DNA from 2 places in the Paenibacillus sp. LBL genome. Region 2 is predicted to be linked to the other one. Evidence: riboswitches for the same ligand, from Rfam matches in the RefSeq annotation. Region 2 holds a riboswitch; the other holds the start of a gene.
What was found. Region 2 has a riboswitch for cyclic di-AMP ahead of M2277_RS09925 (hypothetical protein). Riboswitches for the same ligand answer to the same signal wherever they lie in the genome.
Positions count from the first base shown of each region.

Region 1 (7,522 bases), on a different contig from region 2:
CGGCTCCGGCAAACGCATCAATTACTACTGCGTTCAATAGACTCCCTCCTTATTTTCCACGCTGCAGATTCATTCGTTTCTCCAGCCTTTGCACCAGCAAAGACGCGATATAACTGATAATTAGAAACAGAATGCCAACCAGCGTATACGGCTCGAATGCACGAAACGACTGGGAAACGATATTCTTGGCTGTCAGCATCATCTCAACAAGCGTAATGGCACACAGAATCGGTGTTTCCTTAAACATGACAATCAAATAATTGCCCAGCACCGGAATAATAGGCGGCACCGCTTGCGGCAGAATAATGCTCCGCCAGGTTTGGGCTTTCGTGTAATTCAGAGCAGTTGCAGCTTCCCACTGCCCCTTGGGGACCCCTTCGATGCCAGAACGATACACTTCGGACAGATACGTGCTGTAATGCAGCCCAAGACCGATCACCCCGGCATAGAAGGCCGGAATGGAGATTCCGGTAAGGAGCGGCAGACTGTAGTACAGGAAGAAGACCTGAACCAGCAGCGGTGTATTGCGGATAAATTCGATAATACCTTTGGTCATGAGCGACACAGGCTTCCACTGGCTTCGAGCAGCAAAGGCAAGCAGCAGCCCGATTATCAAGGCCACCACAAAAGCGCAGAGCGTCACCCATACCGTCATTTTTAATGCACTCAGCAATTCCGGCAGGATATCAAACACATAATTCCAATCCCACATCCGCTATAGCCTCCCCGCCGTCCATTTACGCTCCAGCAACCGAACTGCCATCGAGACAAGCGTAGCTATGACAAAATACATAAGAAGCAGCAGCACCAGAATCTCGGATGTCCAGGAAATATAGTTGTTGCGCAGCACCATGGCCTGATACGTCAGATCCGCCATCGTGATGAAATAGACAAGTGACGTAGATTTGATGAGTTCCACCAGCTGATTTCCGAATGGCGGGAGCATTCGCAGTGAAGCTTGAGGCAATATAACATTCCACATCCTTTGCCATGGCTTCATATTAAGCGCCACCGAAGCTTCCCACTGTCCTTTTGGAACAGCCAGCACCGTGCTTCGGACAATCTCGGAGCCATATGCGCCAAAGTTGAATCCAATCGCAAGGATGGCTGCCAGCATTTTGGGAAGCTCAATGCCGATAAACGGAAGAGCAAAATACAACCAGAACAGCTGCACCAGCAAGGAGGTTCCCCGAAAGATTTCCACATACACGGCTGTAACCGTGCGGACGATCCACAGCTTCGACAGTCTGGATAAACCGGCTGCGAAGGACATGGCAATGGCCAGAACAGCTGAAAAGAAGGCGACCAAAACCGTAATCTCCGCTCCTTTCAGCAGAGTAGGAAGAAAATCGATCCATGAATTCGGCATACTATTCACCGCAAAGCGCAGCGGCTGTCATCTCGCCCGGCAGCTCTTCTTCGGTAAATCCAAACTTCTGCAAGATCTCCAGCAGCTCACCTGACTCCTTCATTTTTTCAAGCTCCGCATTATAAGCCTCCTGGAATTCGGTATCCGCTTGACGGAATGCCGTGGCCCCATAGCCCCGAACGCTTTCACCGTCGATGACCGGCTGTTCGAAATCCGCGACGCGTTCGATGTTGTCATCGCTGGCCGAATCCAGCATCGCCTGCAGGGACGGTCCCGTCATGGTAATCGCCTGCACCCGGTCTGCCTGGAGGGCACTGATGGCCGAGGCCTGATCGGGAACCTGTATGATCCGGTCCGAAGGGATGCCTGACTTCTCCATATAGCCGATTTCAACCGCGCCAGTCATGACGGCCACCTTCGCCTGATCATCCTTGGCAATATCTTCGTAACTTCCGAGTCCACTTGGATTCCCTTGCTTCACGGCAAGAGCTTCCCCTATGCTGTACTCCGGATTAGCAAACAAAACGGCGGAGCAGCGGTCCGGATTGATGAACATGCCTGCAGTGATCAGGTCAAACCGTTCCGCCTGAAGCCCGGCAACCAGGGAGCCGAACTCCGTAAGCTCACCTCTCATCTCCTTAATGCCAAGTCGCTCCAGAATGACACGGGCAATCTCAACGGCTTCGCCTGTAAGCTCCCCGCTGGCCTCTTTGTAGGCATAAGGCTTTTCATTGGCAAAACCTACGGTAATGTACCCCTGCTCTTTGGCCCGTTCCAGCGTGCTCCCCTTATCGCCGCAGGCCGCGAGCGATACCACCATAACCAATGACAACAACAGCACAACAACTTTCTTCAACACCTTCCACAACCTTTCGCAATGACTTTGTCGTTCCTAAAAACGGCATGATGAAATTATCCATGTTAACACATGTGTTAACTCGGATATGTGACATTCAGACACACTTGCACAGTCCGGGGGCTCAGGGGAGAGGTTGCATCCATTTCCCTGTGCCTTGTAAACCCAAACCGTCTGACTGATTCAATTGGCTAAACATTAGCAGGCATTGCCCTCCTCTTTTGCAGAATACAAAAAGACCACCAAACAGGGGATCTAGACATAGCTCCGCCAGCAGGGGGTCAAAAAATAGAGAAAAGGCCCCTATAGAGAATAAAGGGCCTTTGTTATGAACATCCATTATGTATACAAGACCCATCCACTGCTGACGAGGTTAGCTGACGGACTCGGGTAAGATGGTACCCTACACTCGTGAATTCAAGTGACTCGCCCCTGATGAAACTGGTTCCCCCGCTCTCCGGAAATGTATGCCGGAAACTAAGCGTGTGTTCATGATAAAGGGAAGCTCAGTAAAAGTCAAACCCCTGGAGCTGCATTTTCTGGAAATTCGGAGGTGAAATCAGCGCTCTTCCAAGGCATATTAGTAGCCATAATCTCCACAAATTCAGGGCTGTCCCCTGCCTGTCGCCTCCTTGTTCGGAGGTGTGTTTTTCGCTATACAGCAGGCATTGCGCCCATCAGATAACAGATAATTCATGCGGTAGATCATTCATGACATGAATCATGAACGATGCAGAGGGGACAAGCCCTCAACTTCGAAACAGAATTTTTTTTTTCAACACGATCCATTATAAGCTTTGTTAGCCCCCAATTTCGCTATTCCAATATCATCACGATCGCTTTTTTTCGCTATTCGTTTATAGACTGATTCCTCAGAGGCTATCGTACATTCTTAAAATAATAGGTATATATCTATCATTTATAAGCTGTTAACCCATGCGGCTAAGAGAGCATTTGCGTAGTATAAAGCAAATCTAAAGGAGGTGCTTGATTTGGATCGTTCTTCTAGAAAGAGAAAATTGTGTGCTCTTAAAAAGATAGAGAAAAAAGTACTGCACGCCAAGAAAAAAAGATGTCCTGATAACGGCAATAGTGGTAAAGGTGGACACAAGCCGATTCGTCGCCACTGTGTCAGAGGTCCCCGCGGACCGGTTGGACCGCAGGGACCTCTTGGACCAGTCGGACCTGTGGGGCCGGTTGGAGCTCTTGGACCCGTTGGACCGGTCGGGCCAGCTGGGCCAATTGGGCCTGCTGGACCTGCTGGATCGTCAACAGGCATTCCGGGTCCAACAGGACCTGCAGGACCCGTTGGACCTGTTGGACCTGTCGGTGCTGCTGGAGCTGCTGGAGCGATCGGACCCGTTGGTCCTGCTGGAGCCGTCGGCCCTACTGGGCCAACAGGGGCTACTGGGTTGCCAGGTGGAGGAGCGATCATTCCTTTCGCATCCGGCATACCTCTTGCGCTTACAACCATTGTTGGAGGTTTGGTCGGAACGGTTGGTCTCGTAGGCTTCGGTATTTCGGGTCCAACCGTTACGCTCGCTGGCGGAACGATCGACCTTACGGGTGCGGGAGGTACTGCGCTTGACTTTGCTTTCAATACGCCACGCGCAGGCACCATCACGGCAATTTCCGCAACCTTCAGCAACACCTTGGCACTCGACCTGCTTGGAACTACTGTTACGGTCACAGCCCAGCTGTACAGCGCTCCGGCTACAAGCAATATCTTCACGCCAATCCCCGGTGCCCTTGTCACATTGGCTCCTCCATATACCGGCGCAGTCACATTGGGTACGGTCAGCAACGGCTTCTTGGATGGCCTGGCTATTCCGGTTGCAGCAAATACCCGCTTGTTGATGGTATTCTCCACAACAGCAACAGGTCTGACTCTGATCACTGCAACTGCCGGTTACGGCAGTGCTGGCGTCAGCATTATATAATTTGCCCTATCCCGTATCTGTCATATATAACAAAGAAGCCCCGAGCATGCTCGGGGCTTCTTCATATGGTTTAAACCGCTGTATATCCGCCATCCACCAGCAAGGTGGTGCCAGTAATAAAGGATGCGTCTTCGCTGGCAAGAAACAGCACGGCTTTAGCTACTTCTTCAGGCTGCCCCAAGCGCCCCATCGGATGCAGGCCGACCAAGTGCTGCGTGATCGCTTCAGTTCTTCCCTGAATAAGCGGAGTATCGATATAACCCGGGCACACTGCATTGACCCGGATTCCTCTGGAGGCATAATCAGCGCCCATCGACTGCGTCAGCAGCTTAACGCCGCCTTTAGCCGAAGCATATGCGGTTACTCCTGCTTTTCCGACATGGCTATGGATCGATCCGCAGTTTACAATAGCCCCGCCCGATCCCTGGGATAACAGCTGCTGGATTACATATTTATCACAGAGAAACACGCCTGTAAGATTAATATCAATCGTTCTCTGCCAATTCTCCATCGTTAACTGATCTGCGGGAGCGTCATGCGCAATGCCTGCATTCGCAAACAAGATATCCACACGCCCATACTGCTTGACCGTCTGTTCAACCATGTTGGCAACATCCTGCTCCTTGGTTACATCGGTTTTGACAAACAGGGTGTTAAACCCCGCTGCACTTAATTCGTCTGAAACAGCTTGTCCCCGGTCAGAGAAATCCGCAATAACAACGCTGGCTCCCTCTTTAACAAAAAGCCTTACCGTTGCCTCGCCAATCCCGCTGGCGCCTCCTGTTACGATAACAACCTTCGATTGAAATCTCATCCGTTAACCACTCCTCCTATATCGTTGAATTATTTATCGTATCTCGCCTGCGTTATAATGGCCGCTCAATGGTGAACATATCTCCCAGAGCAGCATAGATGTTCCCCGCCATACGGCTCACAGGCTTCAGCTTGGCAGCGTCAATCCGGCCCTTCTCGTAGAGTTCCTCCTCCGATACGTGAAACCTTACCACGCGGACGATCAGCAGATCAGCAGCTGGCCTCTGTTCTGCGTCATTCAAGGCAACCGCCTGTTCCAGTACACATTCCATGCGAATCTTGCTTTCCTGAATGCCGGGAACGGCAACAGCCTCACTGGCCACCGGCGTCAGATTCGTTCGTTCAATCTCGCTTTCATGCGGTAGAAGATTCGCAGCCGTTTCATTCACGGCTGCCACGTTATCTTCGTCCACGATATGGATGACAAGCTCACCCTTAAGCATGGCATTCCTCGCCGTATCCTTTGCAATGCCATTCTTTCGCTGAACCGAAACGGATAGCATGGGAGGATTGCTGGACACAATCGAGAAATAGCTGAACGGCGCCGCGTTCAGCACGCCATCCGCTGATAATGTGGTAACAAAAGCGATCGGTCGAGGGACAACACTGCCAATCAAAAGCTTGTAATTGTCCCGTTCGTCTTGGACTTTTGGATCAATGGATATCATTTCACTTGCCCCTCTCCAGTGTACGAATTTGGATCGGCTCCAGTCCTTCCTCAATTCGGAGGCGTTCCGGCTCCAACCACGCAGGAAGTTTCAATCGTTCACCCAATGAACGGAGATCCTCATCCATCGTAAATCCAGGCACATCCGTGGCAATCTCAAACAATATGCCCCCTCGTTCCCTAAAATATAACGATTTAAAATAATTGCGGTTCATCATATCGGTGGATGCGTACCCGTACTTCTTCATCCATTCCTTCCATTCACTGAGTTCCATATCATCTTTTGCCCGCCAGGCAATATGATGAGCAGTTCCGGCACCTCCAGCGCCCCAAGAGATATCCCGCATCGGAAGATCAATCATATTCCCGCAGGGTCCCGCGGACGCATACCGGGCATAGTTCACATCCTCCCCAATGAATGTAAGTCCTAGTACCTGCTCAAGCGCCTCCTTCGTTTCCTTCCACTTGCTGCTGAACAGCACCGCACCGCCGAATCCTTTAATTGCTGTCTCCGAAGTAATGTCATCCACGCTCCACCCGCTCATCGATCCGCTGTCCCGCTCAACCAGTTCCAGGCGAAGCCCATCACGATCAGAGAATTGAAGATAAGGCTCATTAAACCTGAACGCTTTCATAACCGAGACGCCAAAGCCCCGCAACCGCTGCTCCCAGTAGGAAAGAGCGCCTATAGGCACTGCAAATGTGATATAACCGACCTGCCCCCCTCCATGCATGCCTCTTCGCGAAGCGGAAGACGGAAAGAACGTAATAATCGTTCCTGGCTGCCCTGACTCATCCCCGAAATACAAATGATATACCTCTGGCGCATCATAATTGACCGTCCTCTTCACCATTCTTAACCCAAGCACGCCAGTATAAAAATCAACGTTCCTCTGCGGATCCTGTGCATAAGCCGTAATATGATGAATGCCTGCCGTTTGTAACGTCATGTTTCTTCTCCCCCTTATCGAACGTTATTTGGTAGATGATCATAGTTATGTAAATACAATCTCAATTTATAATATCTTTAATTCAAGATTATACACTTTCCTATTTGTTGTCAAGCAAGATATTCTGTTCCAAGCCCCTCTCCCTTCATAAAAAAGCCGTCAAGAACGAATACCCGTTCTTAACGGCTTCACTTTTTACAATCAGCTCATTTCTGAGCTCAAGCTTTTTCCCATTTTTCCTTAAAGAACAGCTGATACACTCTGGTAACCACAATTTTAATGATCATATACACGGGCACCACGATCAGAATTCCGATAATCCCGCCAAGATCCTGTCCCACCAGAACGAGGATGATGATTGTAATCGGGTGAATGGCCAGCTGTTTACCAAAGATATACGGTCCAATCAGGTTATCCTGAACTTGCTGAGCGGCCAGAATGACAACGAGGGACCAGATCGCCGTTCCCGGGGATTGGATGAACCCGATGATAACGATCGGGATGGAGGACAGAATGGCCCCGATAAACGGAATAAAGTTTGCAAAGAACGCTACCACTGTAAGCAGCAAGGCATACGGCAGCCCAATAATGAGGAAGCCGAAGTACATCAAGACGCCCAAAGCCAAATTGACGAGCACCCGTCCCACGATAAACCCTTTGAGTGCGCTATTGATTTCATCCAGTACCGAAGCACCCACTTCCTTGAAGCGGTTCGGCATAAAGCTGACAATCATCTTCCCGAACTTCCCGCCTTCCTTCAGCATGTAGTAGAGCATGATCGGGAACGTAAACAATACAATGGCAAAGTTCGATACAATCGAGAACAGATTCATAATGTAATTCGTGAGGAACGTAAAGCCTTGATTCAAATAGTCGGTTAATTGGGTAAGTGGATTAGAATCCTCCGGAAATATCTCCTTGAACAAA
Region 1 is NZ_JARXYU010000012.1:120,018-127,539, forward strand. Features, by position in the region: gene ehuA (ectoine/hydroxyectoine ABC transporter ATP-binding protein EhuA) at 1-37, opposite strand, end outside; gene ehuD (ectoine/hydroxyectoine ABC transporter permease subunit EhuD) at 50-712, opposite strand; gene ehuC (ectoine/hydroxyectoine ABC transporter permease subunit EhuC) at 716-1,369, opposite strand; gene ehuB (ectoine/hydroxyectoine ABC transporter substrate-binding protein EhuB) at 1,371-2,225, opposite strand; cyclic di-AMP (ydaO/yuaA leader) riboswitch at 2,573-2,719, opposite strand; gene M2277_RS22285 (exosporium glycoprotein BclB-related protein) at 3,218-4,165, shown strand; gene M2277_RS22290 (SDR family NAD(P)-dependent oxidoreductase) at 4,236-4,979, opposite strand; gene M2277_RS22295 (flavin reductase family protein) at 5,032-5,646, opposite strand; gene M2277_RS22300 (VOC family protein) at 5,648-6,595, opposite strand; gene M2277_RS22305 (AI-2E family transporter) at 6,814-7,522, opposite strand, start outside.
Region 1: it holds a riboswitch for cyclic di-AMP, as region 2 does, so the genes downstream of both, ehuB (ectoine/hydroxyectoine ABC transporter substrate-binding protein EhuB) here and M2277_RS09925 (hypothetical protein) in region 2, are expected to answer to the same signal.

Region 2 (7,522 bases):
CTTCCTCTATGCTTGTAGAATGTTCTTGAATAAATAATAGAAGTTCTTGAATCTCGCTTTCTGATAGTTTTAATTCCTCTTGAGTCTTTTGCAGTTCGCTATGTGCAGGAAGCGCGGATACAGTAATTGCTGCAAATACCGTATTTAATAACATTACCAAAGCCAAAAAAGCGGCTACTTTTTTAATTACTCCCCAAAAACTCAAAAAATCAACCCCTTACTGTTATTTTTTGTAATTAACATGAATAATATATATTAAAATCCTAAAATTTAACAAATGAAAAAAGTTGTGTTTTCTCTAAAAAAATAGTGTGATTATGAATTTATAATAGTAAAAATGGTATATTATAATATTTACAGTTATCTCTTTTACATATGGCGAACTTTTCTACTTCAATTGTCTGCAAATCGAAAAATCAATCGGAACTATAATGATTTTAAAATGCTCAATAAAAGAATCTTCGGCATTGCAAAGAAACCTCTCCACTATCGTAATGGAGAGGTTTCTTTGCAATGCCGGAAAGCCAGAATCGCTCCGACACGGCCATTGCCTGCGTGATATGTATGTCTTCCTGCATGCCGTCATGATTTTTGCATATGAGTTAAGGTAGAGGGTGCATTTGGTTTACCTTACAAAGGGGGCGCATGCATGGACGGAACCGAGTTTTACCGTAAAGTGATCCTGACGGTGTCCGGCAATAAACTCGTGAAGTGGCTGTCGATCAAATACGGAAGGAAATTGGCAGGCCGATTCATTGCCGGCAATACGCTGGATGAGGCCTTGGATGAAATCGAGAGGCTCAATGCGAAGGGCATTCTCGTCACGCTGGATCATCTGGGGGAGGGCATTACGACGCTGGACGAAGCGGCCGAATACCGCGAGGAATATTTGAAGCTTGTGGAGGGAATCGCACAGCGGGGAGTGCAGTCAAATGTGTCATTGAAACCGACGCAGATGGGCATGGCACTGGACCTTGAGAAGGCTTACGAGAATATCAGGTCGGTGGTGAAAAAGGCGAAAGAGTTTCGCAATTTCGTGCGTCTGGATATGGAGGATTCGCCATATACCCAGGCGACAATCGATATGACGCTGCGGCTCCATAAGGAGGGGCTGCCCAATGTGGGCACCGTGATGCAGGCCTACTTGTTCCGCACGGAGGAAGACGTGCGAAGCCTGATGGAGGCGGGGGTCAATCTGCGCCTGGTAAAGGGGGCATATAAAGAGCCCGGAACCATCGCCTTTCAGCAGAAACGCGAAGTGATCGATAACTATAAAAAATTGATCAAAATGCATTTCGATCAGGGAGCGTACACTGCGATTGCCACGCACGATGACAATATCATCGACTGGGTCAAGGTGTTTGCCGAGCAGAGCCGCATAGAGAAAGAGGATTTCGAATTTCAGATGCTGTACGGGCTGCGAATGAACGATCAGGCTGCGCTTGCAGAGGATGGCTATCGCATCCGTTGTTATATGCCCTACGGGACGATGTGGTACCCGTACTTCACCCGGCGGCTGGCGGAGAAGCCGGCTAACCTCATGATGGTGCTGAAAAATATGTTCAAGTGAGGGGTGTGAACACCGCCCTTACCTTAAAAGAAATAATAAGCTTGCGAGCAATCCATCAGGAAGGACCGCTCCAGCGGGAGGCTGCCTAGGCGTTCGCGAGTTACATGCTGGTGCAGGTTCTTCTCCAGATCGGCTAACGCCGATACGGCGAGCAGCATCCGAGTGGATCCCCATTGCTGCTGCTGCTGAGCATAGCGTATGGCCTCAGTCACGGGCATGCCCCGCAGCCTTGCAAATACAGATGCCCAGCGGACCAGATCTGCGAATTCTCTCGTGCTCGGCAGGGCATATTCCGCATAACCGGCTGCTTCTCCGCAGCTGATTTTGAACAAGCCGCAGTTCCAGCTTCGATCACTCCAGGGGATAAAGCGTTCAGCCGAGCCCCAGTCGAAACGGAACATCTCCATATAGCGGATGGGCTCTTCACATATTGTTGGCGCTGTTTGGATGGCTGTTGCCTGTGCTTCGAATTCGATGAGTTTCGTCATGATCTACGCTCCCTTATAAGATGTTATATGCAAGACAAAAAGGCCTGGTGAGCAGAGAAACCCCGCTCTCCAGGCCTTTTTCCGGTTAGCAGCCGATGAAGCGGCCGCTTTAGCTTGGCTGGATCGTGTTCTCTCTCAATACGCCTACGAGGTTAGCTGTCGGATTCGGGCTTGAGAGCGCCCTACCACAATGCCTGGTCAGGCATCGCGGATTCACCCCATTCACCAACAGAAGTCCTATCGGTGATATTGGTTCCCCCGTCTCCCGATCTGTCGGGAGCTCAGCGTATAACGTGTGTTTCGAATAGATGGATGAATCATACGCCGGAGGCAGCCAAAAGTAAATGACCGTATTTGACGCATACATTCCGAAAATCGATGAAATCCGTAAAAGAAAACGTGTACATTTGGTATTGTCATCTATTATCATGGCAAAATCTCAGTATCTCGATGGATTGCGATAAATTCGAGAAAACAAGAGAAATACATAGTATAAAGCAGTATTCGAGAGATAATGAAGACATACTGGTTAGATCTTGTTCCACATTCAGCCACACGTGTTTCTGAGCTCATTTACATCCCGCACGGCCGGACGTATGATACGAACTATGAATTGACGGATGATTCCAAGAGCAGGGCACAGCGGCAGCCGGTCGATAAGATTCATAAGGATACAAGGCAGTGTGAGAGCTGCGGTGCTCCTTTATGAATGAGAACCTCGGCGAAGGCACCATGGGTCTTCCAGAGGCTCAGGGTCAAGCGACTCTCACGGCTTGACTCTGACGGCTGTACAGTTCTGCCAGGCTTGGAATATAAGTCAATAGCTAATTGAATAACATGCTACTCGTTTTCAATTTTCGCTGAGTCCTTGAATGGAAAAGGAACGGGGGAACCAGTCGGGAGATGAACTTGATCTCTCAGGGGTGAATCCCATAGACAAGATAACGGTCTATGGGTAGGGCGACTCTCACGCCCGAATCCGTCAGCTAACCTCGTAAGCGTATCGAGAGAGGCAACGATTGTCGTGGACTTTAGCCACGGTGTATTTCACCGTGGATGAATAAGAAGCCTGCGGGAAGAGTTCTTCTCCTCCCGCAGGCTTCTTTTTGTTGCCTTCTCTTTCTGAAACTTAGGAGGAGAAACACATGGAGAAACCGCAGGATTTCATCTTGGTATCCGCCCCGAATAAGGCCGGGGAGGAATTTATCCGCCAGCTGATGTACAAACATATTTCGTTTGCAGCTATAGCCAACAATCGGGCCGAGCAGGAGAGGATGATGGAACTGGGCTGCAAAGACATTATTCTGATTGATACCAGAGACGAGTCAACCTGGATCATTCCCGAGTTTCCCGTCAGCAAGGTGTTTCTGTTCGAAAGCAGCTTGAATCTGTGCTGCCGCTATTTGCGGATTTGCCGGACATGGACAACAAAGTCGATTTACGTCATTACCCACTCCAACAATCCGCGGTTGATATATAAGGGACTGGGCGCCGATGTGGTGCTTCATACGAACCATCATCAGGTATCTTTCCTGATTTCGTCCATTGTCAGCTAGTTGCAGATTTAATGCCAAATACGGTTCGTGGAGGATTGGATTATGCAGGATTTTTATATGGTGCTCATATTAGGAGGGACCTACGGACTGTTCATGCTGTTTATGTCCTGGTGTGGACGCGTGGTTTCAGAACCGGAGGCTGATCAGCCGTGATCATATTATTGGTATGTACGCTCTTTATTTTTCTGTATTTGATTTATGCGCTGGTTCACCCTGAAAAATTCTAGGGGAACCGCTGAAGGAGGAAGGCACTCGTCATGGGCATTATACAAATTGCCATCGTTATTCTGGTTCTGGTGCTGCTGGTTAAGCCGCTCGGAACCTATCTATATCAGGTATTTCGCAATGAAGATAACCGAACCGATAAATGGTTCTCCTGGGCAGAGAAGCCGATATTTGCACTGATTGGCTTGAAAGACCGCAAGGGGATGACCTGGAAAGGGTATGCTCTCAGCTTTGTCATTACGAATATCATACTGGTAGCTTCAGGCTACCTGATTCTGCGGCTGCAAAAGGTACTGCCGTTCAACCCGAACGGAATCGATAATATGGAATCAACCTTGTCATTCAATACGATCATCAGCTTTATGACCAATACGAATCTGCAGCATTACAGCGGAGAGTCGGGGCTATCCTATTTTGCGCAGATGGCTGTCATTACGATGATGATGTTTACATCGGCGGCGACCGGGCTGTGCGTGGCCATCGCTTTTATCCGGGCAGTGACCAGTAAGGGGACAACCGTCGGCAACTTCTTCGAGGACTTTGTGAAGGCTCATATCCGGGTATTCATTCCGGCGGCCTTCATCATTGCAATGGTGCTGGTCGCCCTGCAGGTGCCTCAGACCCTGAAGCCTGCGCTCAGCGTGACCACGATGGAAGGAAGCGAGCAGCAAATTGCGGTAGGTCCGGTGGCTGCTCTTGAATCGATCAAGCATCTGGGCACCAACGGCGGCGGATATATGGGGGTCAATTCGTCCCATCCGTTTGAGAATCCGTCCCCTCTGACCAATGTGATTGAGATCCTGTGCATGTGGAGCCTCGGTGCTGCGCTTCCGTATACATTTGGTTTGTTTGCCAAGAGCCGCAAGCAGGGCTGGATTATATTCTCTGTGATGATGACCTTGTTCATCGGCTTCTTGTCTCTGAACTATGCCGCTGAATCAAACGGCAATCCGGCACTGAACCGACTGGGGATTGATGCATCTCAAGGCAGCATGGAAGGTAAGGAAGTCCGGTTCGGGATCGCCCAGTCCTCGCTGTTTACTACAGTGACGACGGCGGCTACGACCGGTTCAGTTAACAACATGCATGATACACTCACGCCGCTTGGCGGAATTACGCCGCTGTCCCTGATGATGCTGAACTCTGTTTTTGGCGGAAAAGGCGTCGGACTGATGAATATGCTCATGTATGCGATACTGGCTGTGTTCCTGGCCGGGCTTATGGTTGGGCGAACGCCTGAATTTCTGGGCAGAAAAATAGAAGCGCGGGAAATGAAGCTGATCGCCATCGTCATTCTGGTGCACCCATTTATCATTTTGGCTCCGACGGCGCTTGCCCTGATGACGGATGCCGGGCAGGCGGGCATTACCAATGCCGGCTTCCATGGCATCTCACAGGTGTTGTACGAATACACGTCATCCGCAGCCAATAACGGTTCCGGGTTTGAAGGACTTGCAGATAACACGCCGTTCTGGAACATCACAACCGGGCTCGTCATGCTGTTCGGCCGTTATATCTCGATGATCGCTCTGCTGGCGGTCGGCGGTTCACTGATGCGGAAGCAATGGGTACCGGAGACACTCGGGACGTTCCGAACAGACAATAAGCTGTTTGCCGGCATTCTCCTCGCGGTGGTTCTGATCATCGGCGCATTGACTTTCCTGCCTGTGCTGGTGCTCGGCCCGATTGCTGAGCATCTGACGATCCGTTAATTAGAAAAGGTGGCCTATTACCATGAATAATACGAGAACCAAAGTGATGTCCAAAGAAATGGTCAATCAAGCGCTGAAGGACAGCTTCATCAAGCTGAATCCAGCTTTCATGATGAGAAATCCCGTGATGTTTGTTGTGGAGGCCGGAACCTTGGTGGTTCTGCTCATGACACTGTTTCCATCCTATTTCGGTACAGAAGGCAGTACCGGATTCAATCTGACGGTGTTTGTGATTCTGCTGTTTACGCTGCTGTTCGCGAACTTTGCCGAGGCCCTTGCCGAGGGCAGGGGTAAAGCTCAGGCCGATTCTCTTAAGCAATCCAAGAAAGAAATGACCGCCCATAAAGTGATGGAAGGCGGAGGGGTTCAGTCCGTGCCATCTACCGATCTTCGCAAAGGGGATATCGTGGTGGTTACGCAGGGCGAGATGATCCCTGGTGACGGAGAGGTCATCGCCGGTCTGGCATCTGTCGACGAATCTGCCATTACGGGAGAATCCGCGCCGGTGATCAAAGAAGCAGGCGGCGATTTCAGCTCGGTCACCGGGGGAACCCGGGTGGTCAGCGATACAATCAAAATTCGGATTACCAGCGATCCCGGCGAATCGTTTATTGACCGAATGATCTCACTGGTTGAAGGAGCTTCGCGGCAGAAGACGCCGAATGAAATAGCGCTGAACACACTGCTGATTGTGTTGACCCTGATCTTCCTGATCGTTGTGGTTACACTCGCTCCGATTGCCAAGTATCTTGGCATCGAGCTGTCTGTCCCGGTATTGATCTCGCTGCTGGTATGTTTGATCCCGACCACGATTGGCGGGCTGCTGTCGGCCATCGGGATTGCAGGCATGGACCGGGTGACCCAGTTCAATGTGTTGGCGATGTCGGGTAAAGCGGTGGAAGCGGCCGGAGATATTAATACAATGATCCTGGATAAGACCGGAACCATTACGTTTGGCAACCGGATGGCAAGTCAACTAATCCCGGCCCGTGGCGAAACGCTGGCATCGGTTGCCCAGTGGGCAGCGGTCAGCTCGCTGCTGGACGAAACGCCGGAAGGCCGCTCCGTTCTGGAGCTGTTGAAGAAGGAAGGCCTTGAGGTGGATGAGAGTATGACGGCGGGAGCCGAATTCATCGAATTTAAGGCAGAGACCCGAATGAGCGGCATGGACCTGAAGGATGGCCGAAAAGTTCGCAAGGGTGCAGTGGATGCCGTCAAGGCTTGGGTGCTGTCTCAAGGAGGCTCCATACCTCCGGACTTGACGCCAAACAGTGATGCAATTGCTACGGAGGGAGGAACCCCGCTGGCTGTGGCTGTGGATCACCGCATCTATGGATTGATCTACCTGAAGGACACTGTGAAACCGGGAATGAAGGAACGGTTTGAACAGCTGCGCCGGATGGGCATTAAGACCATTATGTGTACAGGCGATAATCCGCTGACTGCAGCGACGATTGCCCGCGAAGCGGGAGTGGATGATTTCATCGCAGAGAGCAAGCCGGAGGATAAGATCGCCGTCATTCGAAAAGAACAGGCCGAAGGCAAGCTGGTGGCCATGACCGGTGACGGAACGAACGATGCGCCGGCCCTTGCACAGGCCGATGTCGGGCTTGCGATGAACAGCGGTACCACCGCCGCGAAGGAGGCGGCCAATATGGTGGACCTGGATTCAGATCCATCCAAGATTATCGAGGTCGTTGCCATCGGGAAGCAATTGCTGATGACAAGAGGCGCGCTGACCACGTTCAGCGTTGCGAACGATGTCGCCAAATATTTTGCCATCATTCCCGCCATGTTTGCAGCTGCTATTCCAAGCATGAACGTATTGAATGTCATGGGACTCGGTTCCCCTATGTCGGCCATCCTGTCCGCGCTGATCTTCAATGCGATCATTATTCCGCTGCTCATTCCGCTTGCGATGAAGGGTGTCGCCTATAAGCCGATGAGCTCATCGAAGCTGCTGCAGCGTAA
Region 2 is NZ_JARXYU010000003.1:343,700-351,221, forward strand. Features, by position in the region: gene M2277_RS09915 (YpjP family protein) at 1-205, opposite strand, end outside; gene M2277_RS09920 (proline dehydrogenase family protein) at 650-1,570, shown strand; gene M2277_RS09925 (hypothetical protein) at 1,594-2,058, opposite strand; cyclic di-AMP (ydaO/yuaA leader) riboswitch at 2,184-2,355, opposite strand; cyclic di-AMP (ydaO/yuaA leader) riboswitch at 2,907-3,075, shown strand; gene M2277_RS09930 (hypothetical protein) at 3,204-3,614, shown strand; gene M2277_RS31730 (potassium-transporting ATPase subunit F) at 3,764-3,841, shown strand; gene kdpA (potassium-transporting ATPase subunit KdpA) at 3,872-5,551, shown strand; gene kdpB (potassium-transporting ATPase subunit KdpB) at 5,574-7,522, shown strand, end outside.